Regions from separate parts of the Arthrobacter sp. TmtSoilC79 genome, predicted to be linked through region 1. Evidence: riboswitches for the same ligand, from Rfam matches in the RefSeq annotation. Region 1 holds a riboswitch; the other holds the start of a gene.

Region 1 (7,553 bases):
ACCACGTTGCCGATGATGATGCCCACGATCGCCGGAACGAATCCCAGGCCGAACACCGTGGTGGCGAGCCCGCCGGTCACGATGGTCATGATCATGATGTTGGAGCCGAACCAGATGGTGAAGAGATCCCGCGCCTTGCCGTGCCGCTCGTTGAGGGGGATCGGCTGGATGGTCTTGTCCTCGAGGCGTGGCACCTCGGTTGTGGTGGGCACGGTGTTCATGACGCACTCCGGGATGCTGAAGCGAGTTCGCGGACAGCTGCGCTGTTTGACTCGCTGCGGTTTGACTTGCTTCGGTTTACCATCAGCCCCAGCAGATCGAACACCAGGGTGGCGGCGGCAACGGTGGTGATGTCCGCGTGATCGTAGGCAGGGGCGACTTCCACGACGTCGGCGCCCACGATGTTGATGCCGTTCAGTCCGCGGAGCAAGGCCAGGAGTTCGCGGGAGTGGAGCCCGCCCATCTCCGGGGTGCCGGTTCCGGGAGCGAAGGCCGGGTCCAGGACGTCGATGTCGATGGAGACGTACACGGGGGTGTCCCCGAGCCTGTCCTTCACGCGCTGGATGGCGGCCGGAACGCCGATCACGTCCAGGTCCGAGCACCGAATGATCTGGAACCCGAACTCGTGGTCCCGGAGGAAGTCGTTGCGGTCATAGACCGGCCCGCGGATTCCCACGTGCATGGACTTGTCCTCCACCAGCAGGCCTTCCTCGAACGCCCGCCGGAAGATGGTGCCGTGCGTGATGGGCTGGTCGAAATAGGTATCCCAGGTGTCCAGATGCGCATCGAAATGCAGCAGTGCCACCGGACCGTGGACTGTGTTCAGGGCCCGCAGCATGGGCAGGGCGATGGTGTGGTCGCCACCGATGGAGATGAGCCGCTTGTCCTCGCTGATCAGGGGCAAGGCCTGCTCCTCGATCTCACGGACTGCCCGGGCGATGTCGTAGGGGGTGCAGGCGATATCGCCGGCGTCCACAACCTGGGCTTCGTAGACAGGTTCAACGTCCAGCTCCGGGTGGTAGCCGGGGCGCAGGAGGCGGGAGGCCTCGCGGACCGCGGCAGGACCGAAACGGGCGCCGGGCCGGAAGGAGGTTCCGCCGTCGAACGGTACGCCGACGATCGCAATGTCGTAATCCGGGACGCGGTCGATTTGGGGGAGGCGGGCGAAGGTGCCGAGGCCTGCATACCGGGGGACTTTGGTTGCATCAACCGGGCCGATGGGCTTGTGCGTTGTCATTGACGGATCCTTGGGGTGAGGGGTGCTCGCCGTTGAGCGGGAAGTACGTAATTCCATTGTTGGTGACGTGGATCACTCCGGATAGCGGTACATTGACTACAAATGGCCGAGCCGTTTAGACGAATGTCTAAGTCCCGCTGAACCGCGTGGCAGGACCCAACACAAAGGCCAGGAACCGGAGCGGAAACATGGCGATTACCGTCGCTGAACTCATCGCAGAGCCGCAACTAGGACTCACCCTCCTGGCCGGAAAAGCCGGCCTGGACAACCGCATCACCTGGGCCCACACCTCAGACCTGCCCAAGCTCTGGGAATGGGTCACCGGCGGAGAACTCATGATGACCAACGGCCTCTCCATACCCGCCGACGCAGCAGGCCAAGTGGCGCTCGCCGAGGCCCTCATGGACAGCGGTGCCAGTGCGCTGGCCATTGGCGAGAAAATGCACGCACCGCCCCTCACCCGGGAATTCCTGGCCGCCTGCGAGCAGCTCCCCTTGCCCCTGATCAACATCCCGTACCCGCTGCCATTCATCGCGATAGCCCGGTCGGTAGCCGAGTCCTCCCTGCTCGAAGAGTCGCGCCGGCTGCGGCAAACGGCCCGCGTCTACGATCTCCTCCGCACCGCCGGGGCCTCCGAGGACCATTGGCAAAGCCTGGTCCAGCGGCTGGCCACCGAACTCGACGCGGACCTGTTCGTGGTGGACCGCCGTTGCCTCCACCCCTGGCATCCCGACGGGCAGTCCCTCCCGGTGTTCCTGGCTGAAGAGTGGGCTCCCTTGTCCGGGCAGGTATCCCTCGCGGGGAAGAACTTCCAATGGCACCGCATCCGCGGCCGGCACGTGCTCACCATGGACATTCCCACCCATGCCAACGCGCTCCTGGTGGTGCTGCCCAACAACGAACCGCACCCGGACGCCGTCGTGCTTCTCCATGCCGCAACGGTGCTGGGACTGCAGTTGTCGCGCATTGTCTTGTCCCTGGAAGGCCGCCATCGCCTTGCCGGCGAGTTCCTGCTGCAGGCCATGGACGGGCGCCTCGGGGCCGCGGAGATGGAGAGCCGGCTGGCTGCATTCGACGTTCCGCCCGAGGAATTCCTGCTCGCCTCCCTGACGGCGGCCGCCGAACCAAAAGCGACCGACCAAAAAACTGCGGACGACGGCGACAAGCTGGCCAACGTACACATCGAACTGTGGCGGCACGGGGTTGCGTCGGCGTCGCTGAAGCGGAACAACAGGCTCCACGTGGTGGTCCCGGCAGGCGTGCCGGACGACGTCCTGGTTCATTGCGCCGGCCTGGAAACCTCGATCGGAATCAGCGCACCGGCAGCAGTGTCCACTATCCAACGCGCATTGCAGGAGTCCCTCTGGGCACTTGGTTCCGCCCGGGCCAACAAGCTGGGGCTGGCCCGCTATGCCGAAGGGCCGTCGTGGCTTGGGCTTACCGGATTCGAGGAAGGAACGGCGCTGGTGAGACGGTTGCTCGGGCCGATTTTCGACTACGAACAGAGCCAGGAAGGCGACCTCATCCTGACGTTGAGGACGTATTTGGACTCGCAGCGTTCCTGGCAAAAGACCGCGGCTGCGCTCTTCGCCCACCGGCAAACCATCATTTACCGGATGCGGAAAATCGGCGAACTGACGGGGCTGGACATGGGTGAAACGTCCACAGTTGCCCAGCTCTGGTTCGCCCTGCAGATCCACGAGGCGATGCATCAGTAGCCACACCTTGCTTGCGCTTTTTCGCGGGAAGCGGCTATGGTGTGAAGCGTGTCACTCATGGTGATGCAACGCTTTTGATCTGCGGCGGGAGAGTCCTGCCGGTACATCCAGTCAGGCGCCGTAGGAGCAAATCCTCCCCAGGAATCTCTCAGGCCCATGTACCGCCGCGGGTAGGCAACTCTGGAAAGCAGTCCGGGTAACCGGGCTCACCGACGGTGCAAGCAGACGGCATGTGGAAACACAGTCTGCGGAATCTCTCAGGTCCAATACAGAGCGGGGAGGAACCCCACATCATCGTGGCGCTCACTGGGCGCCTGAATCATGGAGTTCCTCTTGACTGTTCAATCAACCCCCACCGCCTTCGCGGACCGGCACATCGGCGCCCGCCGCCAAGCCGATGTTGACACCATGCTCAAGGTCATCGGCTACGACTCTGTCGACGGACTCGTGGACGTCGCCGTCCCCGATTCCATCCGCCAGGACACGGCCCTGAAGTTGCAGGACGCCCTTACCGAGGTGCAGGTCCTCGCCGAGCTCCGCAAGCTCGCGTCCAAGAACAAGACCGCCGTTCAAATGATCGGCCAGGGCTACTACGACACCGTCACGCCCCCGGTCATCCGCCGCAACATCCTCGAAGCACCCGCCTGGTACACGGCGTACACGCCCTACCAGCCCGAAATTTCGCAGGGCCGCCTCGAAGCGCTGCTGAACTTCCAGACCATGGTGCAGGACCTCACGGGCCTTCCCGTTGCCAACGCCTCGCTGCTGGATGAAGCAACTGCCGTGGCCGAGGCTGTGCTGTTGATGCGCCGGGCCAACAAGTCCAAGACGGCCAAGGACGGCAAGACGGTCCTGGACGCCGACCTCCTTCCGCAGACCATCGCCATTGTGAAGGGCCGCGCCGAAGCCCTTGGCTTCGAGGTTGTCATCACTGACCTTTCGGCGGGCCTTCCCGATGGCGACATCAACGGCATCGTCCTTCAGCAGCCCGGTGTTTCGGGCCGCGTGTTCGACCACTCCGCTGTGATCGCTTCCGCGAAGGAACGCGGCGCGCTGGTCACGGTTGCCGCTGATTTGCTGGCGCTCACCCTCATCACGCCCCCGGGCGAACAAGGTGCGGACATCGCCGTCGGAACTGCGCAGCGCTTTGGTGTCCCGCTGTTCTTCGGCGGCCCGCACGCCGCGTACATGGCCGTCCGCGAAGGCATGGAACGTACCCTCCCGGGCAGGATCGTGGGTGTGTCCAAGGACAACGCCGGCGTCCCCGCTTACCGCCTGGCCCTGCAGACCCGCGAGCAGCACATCCGCCGCGAAAAGGCGACGTCCAACATCTGCACCGCACAGGCCCTGCTTGCGATTGTTGCCTCCATGTACGCCGTGTACCACGGTCCCGAAGGCTTGAAAGCGATCGCCGAGACCATCCACGGCCACGCCCGCGTTTTGGCCGCGACCCTGCAGAAAGCCGGCCGCGAACTCGTCTCCGAATCCTTCTTCGACACCCTCACGGTCCGCGTCCCGGGCAAGGCAGACAAGGTCATCTCCGCCGCCGAAGCCCGCGGTATCAACCTGCGCCTCATCGACGCGGACACTGTTGGCGTTTCCGTTGATGAAACCACGACGCCGGAGGTCCTCGCCGCTGTGGCCGTCGCCTTTGGTGCCGGCCCGGTAGGGGACGCCACCGGATTCGAATTGCCCGCTGAGGTAGTCCGCACCTCCGATTTCCTGCAGCACCCGGTGTTCAACACGCACCGTTCCGAGACGCAGCTGTTGCGCTATATCCGCAAGCTGTCAGACCGGGACCTCGCGCTGGACCGCACCATGATCCCGCTGGGTTCGTGCACCATGAAGCTGAACGCCACCGCTGAGATGGAAGCCATTTCCTGGCCGGAGTTCGCCTCGATCCACCCGTTCGCTCCGGACCACCAGACAGCGGGCTGGCGCGAGCTGATCGAGGACCTCGAAGCGGACCTGACCGAGATCACCGGCTACGACCAAGTTTCCATCCAGCCGAACGCCGGTTCCCAGGGCGAGCTCGCGGGACTCCTGGCGATCCGCGGCTACCACCTGTCCCGTGGCGACGAGCAGCGCAACGTCTGCCTCATTCCTGCCTCGGCCCACGGCACCAACGCAGCCTCGGCAGTGCTGGCCGGCATGAAGGTTGTTGTGGTGGCCACGGCTGCTGACGGCACGATCGATCACGCGGACCTTGCCGCCAAGATCGAGGCCAACCGCGAGGTGTTGTCGGCCATCATGATCACCTACCCGTCCACGCACGGTGTGTACGATGCCGACGTCCGCGAAGTCTGCGACGCCATCCACGCAGCCGGCGGCCAGGTGTACGTTGACGGCGCCAACTTGAATGCACTGGTTGGCCTTGCCCAGCCGGGCAAGTTCGGCGGCGACGTGTCCCACCTGAACCTGCACAAGACCTTCTGCATCCCCCACGGCGGCGGCGGCCCGGGTGTCGGGCCGGTTGCTGCGAAGGCACACCTGGCTCCGTTCATGCCGGGCGACGCGAACAAAGCAGCGCACGAACCCGGTCACGGCGTTGCCATCTCCGCTTCCCGTTATGGCTCCGCCGGTGTGCTGCCGATTTCGTGGGCGTACGTGAAGCTCATGGGCGGGCAGGGTTTGACGGAAGCTACCAAGTCGGCGCTGCTGGCCGCGAACTATGTTGCTTCCTGCCTGGATGAGCACTTCCCTGTTCTGTACACCGGCGAGGGCGGGCTCGTGGCCCATGAGTGCATCCTGGACCTCCGTGAACTGACAGCCCGCACGGGTGTCACGGCCGAAGATGTTGCCAAGCGCCTGATCGACTTCGGCTTCCACGCCCCCACTCTGGCGTTCCCCGTTGCGGGCACCTTGATGGTGGAGCCAACGGAGTCCGAGGACCTTGCCGAGATCGACCGCTTCATCGAAGCCATGATCACCATCCGTGCCGAGATCGACCAGGTAGCCGGCGGTGATTTCACTGTTGAGAAGTCGCCGCTGCGCAACGCGCCGCACACGGCTGCCGCCGTCGTGAGTTCCGCCTGGGACCGCGAATACCCGCGCGAGCAGGCCGCCTTCCCGGTCCACCACCTCAAGCAGGACAAGTACTTCCCGCCCGTCGGAAGGATCGACGGCGCCGCAGGCGACCGGAACCTGGTGTGCTCCTGCCCTCCCCTCGAAGCGTTTGAAAACTAAGGACTCCCCACATGTCTGAGAATTACACCGCTCTCTATGAGCAGCACAAAAAGGCCGGCGCCTCCTTCACCGACTTCGGTGGCTGGCAGATGCCGCTCAAATACTCCTCGGAGTTGGCCGAGCACCACGCCGTCCGCAAGTCCGCAGGCCTTTTCGACCTCTCCCACATGGGCGAAGTCTGGGTCACCGGTCCCGACGCGGCTGCCTTCTTGGACTATGCGCTGGTGGGCAAGTTGTCCGCCGTCGCGGTAGGCAAAGCCAAGTACTCACTGATCTGCAACGCCGATGGCGGCATCATCGACGACCTCATCACCTACCGCCGGCCCTCACCCGAAGACGGCGTGGACAAGTACCTGGTAGTCCCCAACGCGGGCAACGCGAAGGTGGTTGCTGCCGCACTTCTGAAGCGTGCGGCCGGTTTTAACGTTGCGGTGGAAGATGCTTCCGCCGAGACGTCCCTCGTCGCCGTGCAGGGTCCGAACGCCGAAGAGATCCTCCTGGCGCTGGTGCCGGCAGAACAGCACGCGTTGGTCACCGAACTGAAGTACTACGCGGCGGTTGAGGTAGGGATTACTTTCGACGGCGGCATGCAGCAGCTGCTGCTGGCCCGCACCGGCTACACCGGCGAAGACGGATTCGAGATCTACGTCCCGAACCTCGATGCCGCCGGCCTCTGGGAAGCCCTGCTCGAAGCCGGCGAAGGCCACGGACTGATCCCGGCAGGCCTCGCTGCCCGCGACTCGTTGCGCCTGGAAGCCGGGATGCCGCTCTACGGCAACGAGCTCTCCATCCACGCTAACGCCTACGCCGCCGGACTTGGCCCCGTTGTTTCCCTGGCCAAGGAAAGCGACTTCATTGGCCGGGAAGCGCTCACAGCCATCAAGGCTGCCGGCGTCGGATCCACACTGGGCCAGAAGCTGGTGGGCCTCAAAGGCACCGGACGCCGCGCCGCACGCGGACACTACTCGGTCCTCAAGGACGGTTCGCTCATTGGCGAAGTCACCTCCGGCCAGCCAAGCCCCACGCTCGGCTACCCGGTAGCGATGGCCTATGTCGACGTCGAGCATTCAGAGCCGGGCACGATCGTCGAGGTTGACCTGCGAGGAAAAGCCGAACCGTTCGAAGTCGTGGCGCTGCCGTTCTACAAGCGGGTCAAGTAAGTCCCGGCGGGAGTGGCTTGGTGCGTCACGCCCGGCGGGTGTGGCTGGGTGCCTCACGCCCGGCGGGTGTGGCTTGGTGCGTCACGCCCGGCGGGAGTGGCGTCCTCCGCGGGCTCGGTCGCAGGAGCGCCCGCTGGGCGGACGCGATGCTCCCTTGGACGCCCGCTTCCGGACGTCACTCCCGCAGGGGCTTTGCGGCTCACGCCCGACGGGAGTGGCATCCTCCGCGGGCTCGGTCGCAGAAGCGCCGAC
Region 2 (7,553 bases), 3.5 Mb from region 1:
CGTTCGGTACCACGAGGAACTTCTCCTCACCGCGACGGTAGGCGATGAGGTCGTCGATGATTCCGCCGTCTTCCTGGCAGATCAGCGAGTACTTGGCTTTGCCGATGGCCATGGCTGAGATTTTGCCCACCAGGGCGTAGTCCAGGAATGCTGCTGCCTCGGGGCCGGTGACCCAGACTTCGCCCATGTGGGAGAGGTCGAACAGGCCTGCGGACTTGCGGACCGCGTGGTGCTCAGCCAACTCCGAGGAGTATTTGAGCGGCATCTGCCAGCCACCGAAGTCGGTGAAGGACGCGCCGAGTTTCTTGTGCTCTTCGTAAAGAGCTGTGTAGTTCTCTGTCATTTTCCGGAACCCCTTAGTTCTCGAAGTCTTCGATCGGCGGGCAGGAGCACACCAAGTTGCGGTCACCTGCAGCGCCGTCAATACGGCCGACCGGCGGGAAGTACTTGTCCTGCTTGAGGTGGTGGACGGGGAAGGCGGCCTGCTCGCGCGGGTACTCGCGGTCCCACTCGGAACTTACGACGGCGGCAGCCGTGTGGGGCGCGCGGCGAAGCGGGGAATCCTGCACGGAGAAATCGCCGTGAGCAACCTGCTCAATCTCGGCACGGATGGTGATCATGGCTTCGATGAAGCGGTCGATCTCGGCAAGGTCCTCGGACTCGGTGGGCTCCACCATCAAGGTGCCCGCAACCGGGAACGCCAGGGTGGGGGCGTGGAAGCCGAAGTCGATCAGGCGCTTGGCAACGTCCTCAGCGGTGACGCCGGTCTTGGCCGTCAGTTCGCGCAGGTCCAGGATGCACTCGTGGGCCACCAGTCCGCCTTCGCCGGTGTAGAGGACCGGGAAGTGATCGTTCAGGCGGGATGCGATGTAGTTCGCAGCCAGCAGCGCCGACTTGGTTGCCTCGGTGAGGCCCTGGCCACCCATGAGCTTCACGTAGGCCCAGGAGATGGGCAGGACGCCGGCGGAACCGAAACGCGATGCCGAAATCGGGACGTCGTTGCCTTCGGTCCAGATGGCTGCATCGCCGGGCATGAACGGTGCAAGGTGCGCCTTGGCTGCCACGGGACCAACACCCGGGCCGCCGCCGCCGTGGGGGATGCAGAACGTCTTGTGCAGGTTCAGGTGGGACACGTCGCCGCCGAACTTGCCCGGCTGGGCGAGCCCAACCAGGGCGTTGAGGTTGGCGCCGTCAATGTAGACCTGGCCGCCGGCTGCGTGGATGGCGTCGCAGACTTCGCGAACGTCGGCATCGTACACACCGTGCGTGGACGGGTAGGTGATCATGATGGCCGACAACACCTCGCGGTTGGCCTCGATCTTGGCGGCAAGGTCCGCGTGATCGATCGTGCCGTCAGCAGCCGTGGCCACCACAACAACCTTCATGCCGGCCAGCACTGCCGAGGCTGCGTTGGTGCCGTGGGCGGAAGCGGGAATGAGGCAGACGTTGCGCTGCTCGTCGCCACGGGACAGGTGGTAGCCACGGATGGCCAGCAGGCCCGCGAGCTCTCCCTGGGAACCGGCGTTCGGCTGGATGGACACTTGGTCGTAGCCGGTGATCTCGGTCAGCTGGGATTCGAGGTCGGTGATGAGTTCGCGCCAGCCCTCGGTCTGGGAATCCGGAGCGAACGGGTGGATGGAGGCGAACTCGGGCCAGGAAATGGCTTCCATCTCAGCGGTGGCGTTCAGCTTCATGGTGCACGAGCCCAGCGGGATCATGGTGCGGTCCAGCGCGAGGTCCCGGTCCGAAAGCTTGCGGATGTAGCGCAGGAGCTGGGTTTCGGAGCGGTGCGTGTTGAACACCGGGTGCTGCATGAAGTCGCTGGTGCGCTCCACGGAAGCTTCAAGCGCGAAGCCTTCAGCGGCGTCAGCAACCGAAGCGCCGAAGACCGCCGCGACGTCAGCAACAACCTCGGAAGTGGTGGTCTCATCAACAGAGATACCAACAGTGTCAGCGTCAACGCCGCGCAGATTGATGCCCTTGGCCTCGGCAGCAGCGACGACCTCTGCAGCCTTGCCCGGGACGCGGACGGTGATGGTATCGAAGAAGGAACCGTGAAGGACCTCGACGCCGGCAGCCTTCAGTGATGCTGCAAGGGTGCGGGCGTGGCTGTGGGCGGTCTCGGCAATAGCCTTCAAACCCTCCGGGCCGTGATAGACCGCGTACATCGAGGCCACGATGGCCAGCAACGCCTGCGCGGTACAGATGTTGGACGTCGCCTTTTCGCGGCGGATGTGCTGCTCGCGGGTCTGCAGCGCCAAGCGGTAGGCGGGGACACCGGCGTCGTCCTTGGAAACGCCTACCAGGCGGCCGGGCATGGAACGCTCCAGGCCTTTCTGGACGGCCATGTAGGCCGCGTGCGGGCCGCCGAAGAACAGCGGAACACCCAGGCGCTGGGCGGAACCAACAGCAATATCGGCGCCCTGCTCACCGGGAGGGGTGATGAGCGTCAGGGAGAGGAGGTCGGCTGCGACCGTGACCAGCGCGCCGCGTTCCTTGGCTTCAGCAATGACAGCAGAGTGGTCGAACACGCGGCCGGAAACGCCGGGCTGCTGCAGGACAACGCCGTTGATGGCGCCTTCCGGGAGGCCCAGGGAGAGATCGGCGACCTCAACCTCGAAGCCGAGTGCTTCGGCGCGGCCCTTGACGATGGCGATGGTCTGCGGGAGGCAGTCGGCATCGAGGACGGTCTTGCCGTCCTGGACAGCCTTGTTCTTGTTGGCGCGGCGCATCATGAGGACGGCTTCGGCAACGGCGGTTGCTTCGTCAAGCAGGGAGGCGTTGGCGATGGGCAGGCCAACCAGGTCCTGGACCATGGTCTGGAAGTTCAGCAGCGCTTCAAGGCGGCCCTGGGAGATTTCCGGCTGGTACGGGGTGTAGGCGGTGTACCAGGCCGGGGACTCAAGGATGTTGCGGCGGATCACCGGCGGCGTCACGGTGTCGTAGTAGCCCTGGCCGATCATCTGGACGGCAGTCTTGTTCTTGGATGCGAGCTTGCGCAGTTCGGCAAGAACCTCGACTTCGCTCAGCGCGTTTTCCAGGGTGAGGGCAACATCCTGGCGGATATCGTTCGGAACGGCGGTGTCGACCAGCGAATCGACGGTGTCGTAGCCGACGGACTTGAGCATGGTCTCAATCTCGGACTGGCGGCGGGCGCCAATATGCCGATCGACGAAGGTGGTGGAGGCAGAACTAACCGTCACGAAGGAACTCCATTACTTGGGCGGCGTTTGGGTACGCCACAGCGGCTGGGTTCCTCCCCGCTCTGTATTGGACCTGAGAGTTTCCGCGGGTTGCGTGAACAACCATCGCTTGCACCGTCGGTGAGCACAGCGCCCATCCACCCTGAGGTGTGCTGAGTGCCTGCTGCTTTCCAGAGTTGCCTTGCCGCGGCGGTGCGTGGGCCTGAGAGATTCCTGGGGAGGGTTTGCTCCTACGGCGCCTGCATCACTTGCTTGCAGGACTCTCCCGCCGCAGATCAAAGGCATGTTCAGTTGTAGGTGGGCACCTTGTTGGGCACGCCACAAGAGTTAATTGTCCTACGCGCCGGGCTCTGCAGCAAATGGATGAATCACTACTTCCGCAGCCGCTCCAGGACCCCGAGCAGGATTTCGACGTCGGCCTCCCGCCCGGCGTTGCCGCCTTCCTGGCCGCCTTCAAAGATGGCATTGAAATAGAGGCCGTCGCCCATATAGCTGACGGCCTTGGCAACCTCCGGTCCGACGTCTTCGGCCAGCACGTCCAGCCAGCGCTGCTGGATGGCGGCGAACCGGCGGCGGGTTTCCTCGTGGGCCACTTCAGCCAGGCGGGTGGCAGCGACGAAGGCCCTGTCCATGGGGGTATCTGCCCAGAGCGATGACCGGATGAAGTAGGCAGCCGAACCATCGGGTGCTGCCTTCATTAGTTCAGTGTCTTCATCGGCGAGTAAGTCCAGGCGTTCCAACAGTGCCGTGATCAGCGCTTCCTTGTTGGGGAAGTGGTAGAGCAGCCCACCTTTGGATACCCCGGCACGTTTGGCAACGGCGTCGAGGGTGGCAGCCCTCTCCCCTACCTCTATAAGGAGGGCTTCAAAGGCATCCAGGACCGCGTCCCGGGCAACTGGTTTTCGTGGCATGTGTCCATCATTCCCTAAAGGCTCATGGGGCTGGTCAGTTGAAACTATACCGTCTGGACGGTACAGTAGTGGAATGTTCTCGCCGTCCCCAACCCAAGCACCCCGTTCCGCTGATCCCGTTAAGGGCCAGGCAGCACCGTGGCGCGACTGGACGGCTCTGGCACTCCTGATGTTTCCGGTGCTGCTGGTGGCCGTCGACAACACCGCGCTCACCTTTGCCCTGCCCGAAATTGCCCGCTCCCTGGACGTCGGCGGCGTCCAATTGCTCTGGATCGTTGACGCCTACCCGCTGGTTCTTGCCGCGTTGCTGGTATCCATGGGCAACCTCGGCGACAGGATCGGACGACGGCGGCTGCTGCTGATCGGCAGCACGGGCTTCGCGGCGGTTTCGGCTGCTACAGCTTTCGCGCCTTCGGCTGAGTGGCTCATTGCAGGACGCGCCGGCCTTGGCGTCTTCGGCGCCATGCTGATGCCCTCAACGCTGTCCTTGATCCGGAACATCTTCACCGATCCCAACCGGCGCCGGCTTGCCATCGCTGTCTGGGCTGCCGGTTTCTCCGGTGGTGCCGCCCTTGGACCCATCTTCGGCGGTTGGTTGGTAGAGCACTTCTGGTGGGGTGCGGTGTTCCTCGTGGCCGCTTTCCTGCTCCTGCCGCTTCTTGTTTTCGGCAGGGCACTCATTCCGGAATCCAAGGACGCCAATCCCGGCCGCGTGGACGTGGCCAGCATTGTCCTTTCCGTGGTCACCATGGCTCCGTTCGTCTACGGCATCAAGGAATTCGCAGTCCACGGCTTCGGGGCGTCCGCGGCCGCATTCATGGGCTTCGGCCTGGTGATGGGCATTCTGTTTGTGCGTCGCCAGCAGCGGATCGAGAACCCCATGCTGGACGTTGCCCTGTTCAATAACAAGGTCTTCAGCACTGCAATCGTGGCGAACGTCCTGTCGCTCTTCTCCATGACAGGCTTCATCTACTTCTTCGCCCAGCACCTGCAGCTTGTTGAGGGTCAGTCACCCATGGAAGCCGGAATCGCCATGATTCCCGCCCTCCTGGCAACAGTCATCGCCGGCCTGCTGGTGGTGCCGCTGGTCAGGCGTGTCCGCCCCGGATACGTGGTGGCCGCCGGCCTGACACTCAGCGCCGTGGGCTACTTGATTGTGATGGTGGGCGACCACGGCAGCGGCCCCGTCTTCCTGCTGTCCGCCTTGACGGTCCTCGCAATCGGCGTGGGCGCAGCGGAAACCATTTCCAATGACCTCATCCTGGCTTCCGTTCCGGCAAATAAGTCCGGCGCCGCCTCCGCAATCTCCGAGACCGGTTACGAACTGGGTTCGCTCCTGGGAACGGCTGTACTCGGATCCATCCTCACGGCTTCCTACCAGCACAACCTCGTGATTCCAGACGGCGTTTCCCCGCAGGCAGCCGGGAAGTCCAGCGAAACCCTTGCCGGCGCCGTGGATGCGGCCGCAGCCCTTCCGGCACCTTTGTCGGAGGCCCTGACGGTCGCCGCCCGGACGGCTTTCGAGTCCGGCGTCCACATCACTGCGGCGATTGGGCTGGTATTGATGGCTGGCGCGGCAGTGCTCGCCGCCGTCGTGCTCCGCCGTGTGCCGAAGGCGCAGTAGAGGCTCAGTAAGGACACAGCGCCGTTGTGAGGCCCGCTCCGCGTGATTCCGTAGGGATTTAGCACGCAAAGCGGGCCTCACAACGCTTCGGTTGGTGCCGCCTTTTTGTCGACGCCGGCAGTCAGGTCATCGATTCTGTCGAGGGCGTCGCTGAGCCTGCTGACCGTGCTCCATAGCTCTGGGTGCTGCTCCTTGACTTCCTCGAGCGCGGTTCCGGCGGAGGTCAGGGAGGCGAGGTCGAAACTTACGTTGGTTCGGGCTCCGCTGATGGCTGCACGGAGGGCTCCGAAACCGACCACGACGTCGGCGATCAGCGCGGGATTGCCGTGGGATGCGAGCCAGCCGAGGTCTTCAATGGCGTGGATGGCCCGCTCGCCCAGGACTGCGGAGGCCTTGGCAGCATCAACGGAGGCCTGGTGGATTGCGTCGTCGCGCTCCGGCCCGGGATCCAGGCGGAAGGCGGCGCCGAAGGCGTTGGAGGCGGAAGAGTCGTCGTCCGCCAATTGCAGGGCATCTTCACGCAGTTCACGGGCACGGGCATGGATGCCCGAGAGCTTTTCGTGCTGGTCCTCCCCGGCCTCGGTGTATCCGGCCACCATGGAGGTCAGGGAAGCGGCGATGGAGAGCATGACTCCTGTCCCGGCGCCACCGCCCGGCGAGCCGGTGGATTCGGCCAGCGCTTTGGTCCATTCCTCAACAGTGGATTGCTGTGTCGTGGCTGCTTGGGAATCATTCATGCCATCCAGTGTGCCGGGGCTTCCCAGGCTTTGCATCTTCAGGCTGGATACACTGGCCAGACCTAGGCGTCGAATGAAAAGGGCAGACTCATGACCATTGACCTCGAAGAGCTGTACAAAGACCTGCACGCCCATCCCGAGTTGTCCTTCCAAGAGACCCGGACAGCCGGGATTGCAGCGGCGCACCTGGAAGACCTTGGCTTCACTGTCCACCGAAACATCGGAAAAACCGGCGTGGTCGGCGTTCTGGAAAACGGACCCGGACCGGTAGTGATGCTCAGGGCAGACATGGATGCACTGCCCGTCAAGGAAGCAACCTGCCTGGACTATGCGAGCACGGCCATGGGTGTTGACCATGAGGGCAAGGACATGCCGGTCATGCACGCTTGCGGCCATGACGTACACGTCAGTTGCCTGGTTGGCGCGGTGGAGGTTTTGGTCGCGCAACGTGATCAGTGGCAGGGCACCCTGGTGGCCCTCTTCCAGCCAGCCGAGGAGTGGGGTGGCGGGGCCGAAACCATGGTGGCCGATGGCCTGTACGACGCCGTGCCCAAACCCGACGTCGTACTGGGCCAGCACGTAGCCCCCTTCCCCGCCGGCTGGTTCGGAATCCGGCCCGGTGTCACCATGGCATCCGCCGATTCCCTCAACATCACCCTCCATGGGCGCGGCGGTCACGGTTCACGCCCGGAGACCACTGTTGACCCGGTGCTGATGGCTGCGGCAACCACCGTCCGGCTGCAGGGCATTGTTGCCCGTGAGCTGGCAGCGAGTGATTCCGCGGTAGTGACCGTGGGGCAGATCCACTCGGGCACCAAGAACAACATCATTCCCGAAACAGCAACTTTGGGACTCAGCGTCCGCACCTTCAGCAATGACACCCGGGATAAGATCCTCGGTTCCATCGAGCGCATTGCCGCGGCAGAATCCACAGCGTCAGGGGCACCCAAAGACCCGGAGATTCAGTTTGAAGAGCACTTTCCGCTGACCGTCAACGATCAGGCTGCCACCGATAGGGTGTCTGCGGCGTTCAAGGCAAAGTTTGGCGAAACACAGATCATTGACCCCGGCCCCGTCT

What was found. A riboswitch is a leader RNA that binds a small molecule or an ion and turns the genes downstream of it on or off. The one in region 1 is predicted to bind glycine.
Region 2: it holds a riboswitch for glycine, as region 1 does, so the genes downstream of both, gcvP (aminomethyl-transferring glycine dehydrogenase) here and gcvP (aminomethyl-transferring glycine dehydrogenase) in region 1, are expected to answer to the same signal.

The regions. Positions count from the first base shown of each region.
Region 1 covers NZ_AP046051.1:183,392-190,944, forward strand. The annotation lists gene AC6JA3_RS00900 (purine-cytosine permease family protein) at 1-221, opposite strand, end outside; gene speB (agmatinase) at 218-1,237, opposite strand; gene AC6JA3_RS00910 (PucR family transcriptional regulator) at 1,426-2,955, shown strand; glycine riboswitch at 3,031-3,129, shown strand; glycine riboswitch at 3,130-3,237, shown strand; gene gcvP (aminomethyl-transferring glycine dehydrogenase) at 3,289-6,141, shown strand; gene gcvT (glycine cleavage system aminomethyltransferase GcvT) at 6,153-7,301, shown strand.
Region 2 covers NZ_AP046051.1:3,650,523-3,658,075, forward strand. The annotation lists gene gcvT (glycine cleavage system aminomethyltransferase GcvT) at 1-343, opposite strand, end outside; gene gcvP (aminomethyl-transferring glycine dehydrogenase) at 357-3,203, opposite strand; glycine riboswitch at 3,256-3,382, opposite strand; glycine riboswitch at 3,384-3,481, opposite strand; gene AC6JA3_RS16635 (TetR/AcrR family transcriptional regulator) at 3,575-4,114, opposite strand; gene AC6JA3_RS16640 (MFS transporter) at 4,188-5,738, shown strand; gene AC6JA3_RS16645 (cyclodeaminase/cyclohydrolase family protein) at 5,816-6,475, opposite strand; gene AC6JA3_RS16650 (amidohydrolase) at 6,566-7,553, shown strand, end outside.